One region of the Streptomyces sp. NPDC059169 genome, then DNA from elsewhere that is predicted to be linked to it. Evidence: predicted binding sites of a transcription regulator. Region 1 holds the regulator's gene; the other holds the start of a gene.
The links. Region 1 encodes HrcA, which represses chaperone genes, less so after heat shock. Its sites were predicted from a motif close to TTNGCACTCNGNNNNNCNGAGTGCNAA; they were not measured.
Positions count from the first base shown of each region.

Region 2: a site for HrcA is predicted at 2,107-2,133, ahead of groL (chaperonin GroEL). Genes of this name have one in related genera too.

Region 1 covers NZ_JBHZCF010000009.1:252,445-255,986, forward strand. The annotation lists gene ACFXOM_RS19180 (nitronate monooxygenase) at 1-368, opposite strand, end outside; gene dnaJ (molecular chaperone DnaJ) at 480-1,616, opposite strand; gene hrcA (heat-inducible transcriptional repressor HrcA) at 1,617-2,633, opposite strand; gene ACFXOM_RS19195 (MBL fold metallo-hydrolase) at 2,822-3,542, shown strand, end outside.
Region 2 covers NZ_JBHZCF010000011.1:120,792-124,333, reverse strand. The annotation lists gene groL (chaperonin GroEL) at 329-1,951, opposite strand; gene ACFXOM_RS21400 (cold-shock protein) at 2,414-2,617, opposite strand; gene ACFXOM_RS21395 (MoaD/ThiS family protein) at 3,025-3,303, opposite strand; gene thrC (threonine synthase) at 3,300-3,542, opposite strand, start outside.

The DNA of each region.
Region 1 (3,542 bases):
ACGGGATCGTCGCACAGGATCGCCAACTTCGCCTCGTACCCGTCGTCCCGTCCGGCCTCGGGATCGCCGAGCGGGGTGTCGTACCAGGTAGCCTCACCGGCGAGCTGCTGGCGGTACACCTCCACCGCGGCGGGGTCGGCGTGCGGCGCCTGCGGCAGGAAGAGGTTCACCCCGAAGGCGCCCGAGGTCAGCACCCGCAGCTTCTTGATCTCGTGGTACATGCCGTCCGCCGTCTTGTACCCGGCGGCCAGGAATCCGAGGCCGCCGGCCTCGCACACGGCGGCGGCGAGCTCCGGACGGGAAGCGCCGCCCGCCATGGGGGCCTGCACGATCGGGTGACGACAGAGATCGGTCAGCGCGGAGGACATGCCCGCATGGTGCCACGTCCCCGCGCCCCGGCCGAATCCCGCCCTCCGCGGTGGTACGGGTACCCGCGGGCCCCGCGCCGTCGCCGGGGCCCGCCAGGTGAGGCGCACGCCTCAGCGTCCGTTGAACGCGTCCTTCAAACGGGAGAACAGCCCCTGCTGCCCCGGCTGGAACTGACCCATCGGCCGCTCCTCACCGCGCAGCTTCGCCAGCTCCCGCAGCAGCCGCTCCTGCTCCGGATCCAGCTTGGCCGGCGTCTGCACCTCGACGTGCACGATCAGATCACCTCGCCCGCCGCCGCGCAGGTGCGTCACGCCGCGGCCGTGCAGCGGGATCGACTGACCCGACTGGGTGCCCGGCCGGATGTCGACCTCCTCCATGCCGTCGAGCGTCTCCAGCGGCACCTTCGTGCCGAGCGCGCCCGCCGTCATCGGGATCGTCACCGTGCAGTGCAGATCATCGCCGCGCCGCTGGAACATCGGGTGCGGCAGCTCGTGGATCTCGACGTAGAGGTCACCGGCGGGACCACCGCCGGGGCCGACCTCGCCCTCGCCCGCGAGCTGGATCCGGGTGCCGTTGTCGACACCGGCGGGGATCTTGACCGTGAGCGTCCGGCGCGACCGGACCCGTCCGTCCCCCGCGCACTCGGGACACGGGGTCGGGACGACCGTGCCGAAGCCCTGGCACTGCGGGCACGGCCGCGAGGTCATGACCTGGCCCAGGAAGGACCGGGTCACCTGGGACACCTCACCGCGCCCGCGGCACATGTCACACGTCTGAGCCGAGGTGCCCGGCGCGGCGCCCTCGCCCGAGCAGGTCGTGCACACCACCGCGGTGTCGACCTGGATGTCCTTGGTGGTGCCGAAGGCCGCCTCCTTGAGCTCGACCTCCAGCCGGATCATGGCGTCCTGGCCGCGGCGCGTCCGGGACCTGGGCCCACGCTGGGACGCCGTGCCGAAGAACGCGTCCATGATGTCCGAGAAGTTACCGAAGCCGCCCGCACCGAAACCGCCCGCACCGCCTCCGCCGGCACCCGACAGCGGGTCACCGCCGAGGTCGTAGACCTGCTTCTTCTGCGGGTCCGACAGGACCTCGTAGGCGGCGTTGATCTCCTTGAAGCGCTCTTGCGTCTTCGGATCCGGGTTCACGTCGGGATGGAGCTCCCGCGCGAGCCTCCGGAAGGCCTTCTTGATCTCGTCCTGTGATGCGTCGCGGCGCACGCCGAGCACGGCGTAGTAGTCCGTGGCCACTTACGACTCCGCCAGGATCTGTCCGACGTAACGTGCCACTGCGCGTACCGCTCCCATCGTTCCGGGGTAGTCCATGCGGGTCGGTCCGACCACGCCGAGTTTGGCGACTGCTTCGTCGCCCGAACCGTAGCCGACCGCGACGACGGACGTGGCCGTGAGGCCCTCGTGGGCGTTCTCGTGCCCGATCCGTACGGTCATGCTCGAGTCCTTGGCCTCGCCGAGCAGCTTCAGCAGCACGACCTGCTCCTCAAGGGCCTCCAGAACGGGCCTGATGGTGAGCGGGAAGTCGTGCGCGAAGCGCGTCAGATTGGCCGTGCCGCCGATCATCAGCCGTTCCTCGGTCTCCTCGACGAGCGTTTCGAGCAAGGTCGCGAGGACGGTGGAGACGGTCGCGCGGTCCTCCAACTCGAAGGAGTCGGGGAGGTCCTGCACCAGCTGCGGCACATCGGTGAAACGCCGCCCGACGACCCGGCTGTTGAGCCGGGCCCGCAGATCTGCGAGCGACATGTCGGAGAACGGAGCCGGGCAGTCGACGTGCCGCTGCTCCACCCGTCCGGTGTCCGTGATCAGCACCAACATCAGCCGCGCGGGCGCCAGCGCCAGCAGCTCCACGTGCCGCACGGTCGAACGGGTCAGTGACGGGTACTGGACGACGGCGACCTGCCGGGTCAGCTGCGCGAGCAGCCGCACCGTCCGTGCCACGACGTCGTCGAGGTCGACCGCACCGTCCAGGAAGTTCTGGATGGCGCGGCGCTCCGGCGACGACAACGGCTTGACCCCCGCCAGCTTGTCGACGAACAGGCGGTAGCCCTTGTCGGTGGGGATCCGGCCGGCACTCGTGTGGGGCTGGGCGATGTAGCCGTCCTCCTCCAGCACCGCCATGTCGTTACGCACGGTGGCCGGCGAGACACCGAGCCTGTGCCGCTCGGTGAGGGCCTTGGAGCCGACGGGCTCCTCCGTCCCGACGTAGTCCTGGACGATGGCGCGCAGCACCTCGAGTCTGCGTTCGCTGAGCATCGCGCACACCTCCAGCTGTGGTCCGTCGACGGCTTCCCGGTCCTTGACTGGCACTCGCTCCGTTTGAGTGCCAGCTTCCCCGGCCCAGTGTACGGCGGGTGGGTACGCCCCGAGCAAGGGCGGACGGACACGCTACCTTCCCGCGGAACGACGGGACGCCCCAGGTCGCCCCGGGATAGCGTCGCCGTATGGACGTGAGTTGGGAAGACTTCGGGTGGGAGGGCCTCGCCGACGGCGTCGGCCGACGCCGCCTCCCGGTCTGGGACGCCACCGCGGGCCTGGTCGTCGGCGAGGGGGCCGCCCTGCTCTACGACACGGGCTCCACCCTCCGTGAAGGCGCCGCACTCCGCTCCCAGGCCGAGGCGCTGCTCGGGGGCCGCCGTGTGACGCATATCGCGCTCAGCCATCCCCACTTCGACCACGTGCTCGGCACCGCGGCGTTCGCCGCGGTCCGGGTGTACGGCGCGGTCGGCGTCGACGACCTCCTGATGCGCGAACGAGAGTCGCTGCGCGCCGACGCGGTGCGCCACGGGATGACACCCGACGAAGCCACGCAGGCCACGGACGTCCTGGTGGCCCCGCAGCACCTGGTGTCCGGGGAGTGGACCCTCGACCTCGGCGGCCGCCAGGTCCTGCTGGCGAACGTGGGCCCCGGCCACAGCGGCCACGACCTGGCCGTACTGGTGCCGGGCACTCCGGAGGTCGTCTTCTGCGGCGATCTGGTCGAAGAGTCCGGCGAACCGCAGGCCGGCACCGACGCCGTTCCCTCCCGCTGGCCCGCCGCGCTGGACCGGCTGCTGGAGCTCGGCGGCGAGGACGCGGTGTACGTGCCGGGCCACGGAGCCGCGGTCGGTGCCGGCTTCGTCCGTGCCCAACGCGACGAGCTGGCACGGCGGTTCGGGGTGTCAT
Region 2 (3,542 bases), on a different contig from region 1:
GCCGCTTCCACTCCACCGGCCTCGCCCCGAACCGCCGAACCACCGGACCGGTCCCACGGACCCGGTGCTTCTTCCGTGTGGTTCCGTCGGGCGGTCACGACACCTCGGTCGGCACGTTCGACCATGGCACCGGCGCAATCGGCCACGGAGCGCCACGTTCGACGACGGCGGTTGCCGAATCCCGCACGCGAAGGGGCTGTCCTTCCGATCGCGCACGCGTGCGCGCCGCCGGCGGAGGCCGTACGGGGAGAACGCCCGAGGGCGGCACCCCCTGGGAGTGGGGTGCCGCCCTCGGCTTCAGGACGGTCGATCAACCAACGTGGGTCGATCAGAAGTCCATGTCACCGCCCGGCATGCCGCCCGGAGCAGCCGCAGCGGCCTTCTCCGGCTTGTCGGCGATGACGGCCTCGGTGGTGAGGAACAGCGCAGCGATGGAGGCCGCGTTCTGCAGAGCGGAACGGGTCACCTTCGCCGGGTCGATGATGCCCTCGGCGACCAGGTCGACGTACTCACCGGTCGCGGCGTTCAGGCCGTGGCCCGGGGTCAGGTTGCGCACCTTCTCCACCACGACACCGCCCTCGAGGCCGGCGTTGACGGCGATCTGCTTGAGCGGGGCCTCCAGGGCCAGCTTCACGGCCTGGGCACCGGTGGCCTCGTCGCCCTCGAGCTCCAGCTTCTCGAAGACCTGGGAGGCCTGCAGCAGGGCCACGCCACCACCGGCGACGATGCCCTCCTCGACGGCCGCCTTCGCGTTGCGGACGGCGTCCTCGATGCGGTGCTTGCGCTCCTTGAGCTCGACCTCGGTCGCGGCACCGGCCTTGATGACGGCCACGCCGCCGGCCAGCTTCGCGAGGCGCTCCTGGAGCTTCTCGCGGTCGTAGTCCGAGTCGGAGTTCTCGATCTCGGCGCGGATCTGGTTCACGCGACCGGCAACCTGGTCGCTGTCACCGGCACCGTCGACGATCGTGGTCTCGTCCTTGGTGATGACGACCTTGCGGGCGCGGCCCAGCAGGTCCAGGCCCGCGTTCTCCAGCTTGAGGCCGACCTCCTCGGAGATGACCGTGCCACCGGTGAGGATGGCGATGTCCTGCAGCATGGCCTTGCGGCGGTCGCCGAAGCCCGGGGCCTTGACGGCGACGGACTTGAAGGTGCCGCGGATCTTGTTGACCACCAGGGTCGACAGGGCCTCGCCCTCGACGTCCTCGGCGATGATCAGCAGCGGCTTGCCGGACTGCATGACCTTCTCCAGGAGCGGCAGCAGGTCCTTGACCGAGCCGATCTTGGAGTTGACGATCAGGATGTACGGGTCGTCGAGGGACGCCTCCATACGCTCCATGTCGGTGGCGAAGTACGCCGAGATGTAGCCCTTGTCGAAGCGCATGCCCTCGGTGAGCTCCAGCTCCAGACCGAAGGTCTGGGACTCCTCGACGGTGATGACGCCTTCCTTGCCGACCTTGTCCATCGCCTCGGCGATGAGCTCGCCGATCTGGGTGTCGGCGGCAGAGATGGAGGCGGTGGAAGCGATCTGCTCCTTCGTCTCCACGTCCTTGGCCTGCTCGAGCAGGGCGCCGGAGACGGCCTCGACGGCCTTCTCGATGCCGCGCTTCAGAGCCATCGGGTTGGCGCCGGCCGCCACGTTGCGCAGACCCTCGCGGACGAGCGCCTGGGCGAGGACGGTCGCGGTGGTCGTACCGTCACCGGCGACGTCGTCCGTCTTCTTGGCGACTTCCTTGACCAGCTCGGCGCCGATCTTCTCGTACGGGTCCTCGAGCTCGATCTCCTTGGCGATGGAGACACCGTCGTTGGTGATCGTGGGGGCGCCCCACTTCTTCTCGAGGACGACGTTCCGGCCCTTGGGGCCAAGGGTGACCTTGACGGCGTCGGCGAGCTGGTTCATCCCGCGCTCGAGACCGCGCCGTGCCTCCTCGTCGAACGCGATGATCTTGGCCATGTGAAGTGGTCCTCCCGGACTTGGGGTCTCCCCCCGCGCCGCAGGCCACGGGGGAGGATTGCTCCGGACCGCGCTGGCGCCCGCGACGGACGGCCTGCCTGCCTTGTGGATCCCTGCCCCACCCGGCGTGCGGGCCTCACCGACCCGGTCCTTCGTTGTCACTCTCACTCGTAGAGTGCTAACGCCAATGATTAGCACTCGGACCCGGAGAGTGCAAGCGGCTTCGCCCGACCCCGCGCCGCAGCGGGACGTCCGCCCGGCCGCCCACCCACGGGCCCTGGGCGCTTCCGGGGACCGGGAAGCACCGCGCACGGCTGCGGCGCCCACGCCGCAGCAGGACGTCCGCCCGGCCGCCTGACCGCCTGACCGCGGACCCCGCCCCGTCCCGTCCCGGACACGCCGGAGGGCCCGCACCCACGCATGGGTGCGGGCCCTCCGCACGTTGCTGCAGTCAGTCGGCGCTCAGCCGGCTACGCGGACCATGTCCGCCTGCGGCCCCTTCTGACCCTGCGAGATCTCGAACTCGACTCGCTGGCCCTCCTCCAGGGTGCGGTAGCCGTCCATCTGGATCGCGCTGTAGTGGACGAATACATCCGCACCACCGTCGACCGCGATGAAGCCATACCCCTTCTCCGCGTTGAACCACTTGACGGTGCCCTGAGCCATGCCTAACTCCCCTATTACTGGCCCTTGCACAGGACCGCACTTCGCGGACCCGGGTCAGACCTCGCCCACTGACAGGTGTGAGCGTGCGCCGGAACGCGTCGACCGCGGCTGAATGTATCTGTCCAACCGCGGTCTGCAACAGGTCAATCGGACGAGAATTCTGGGCAGGGCCGAAAGAAGAAACAGGCCAAATTGCGAGCATTCCCGGGCAAGTCGGGCCGGGCAAACCGCACTTAACGCGCATCAGGCTCGAACACTTTGGCTGCTTCTCGCCGTGTCGGGACGCATTCTCATATGCGGCTGGCACACGCGGTGAAGGGGACTTCCCAACTCTACCGCGGCCGACACCACGGAATTACCCCCTCCGCTTCTCTTGCGGAGGGGGCAATTCGCATAACGCTGCGCAGTCAGCAGCCGCCGGCCACGGCGGGGATGATCGACACTCCCGCGCCGTCCGGGGTCGCCGTCTCCAGGCCCTGCTCGAAGCGCACGTCATCATCGTTGACGTACACGTTGACGAAGCGACGCAGCTTGCCCTGGTCGTCCAGGACACGGGCCGCGATGCCCGTGTGGTTCTTCTCCAGGTCGGCGATGACCTCACCGAGAGTGGAGCCCTCGGCGGGCACCTCGGCCCGACCGTCGGTGTAGGTGCGGAGGATGGTCGGGATGCGGACGTTGACGCTCATGCGAGGCCAGCCTCTCGGAAGGAGTCCAGGTTGGGGCGGATGACTGCGGACATACCCGTGGTGGGGGCCACCGCGTCGAGGGTCTTCAGGCCGTCACCCGTGTTGACGACGACGGTGGTGAGCGACGGGTCGATCACACCGGCCTCGATGAGCTTCTTCGCCACGCCGAGGGTCGTGCCGCCCGCGGTCTCCGTGAAGATGCCCTCGGTGCGGGCCAGCTGCTTGATCGCGTCCACGAT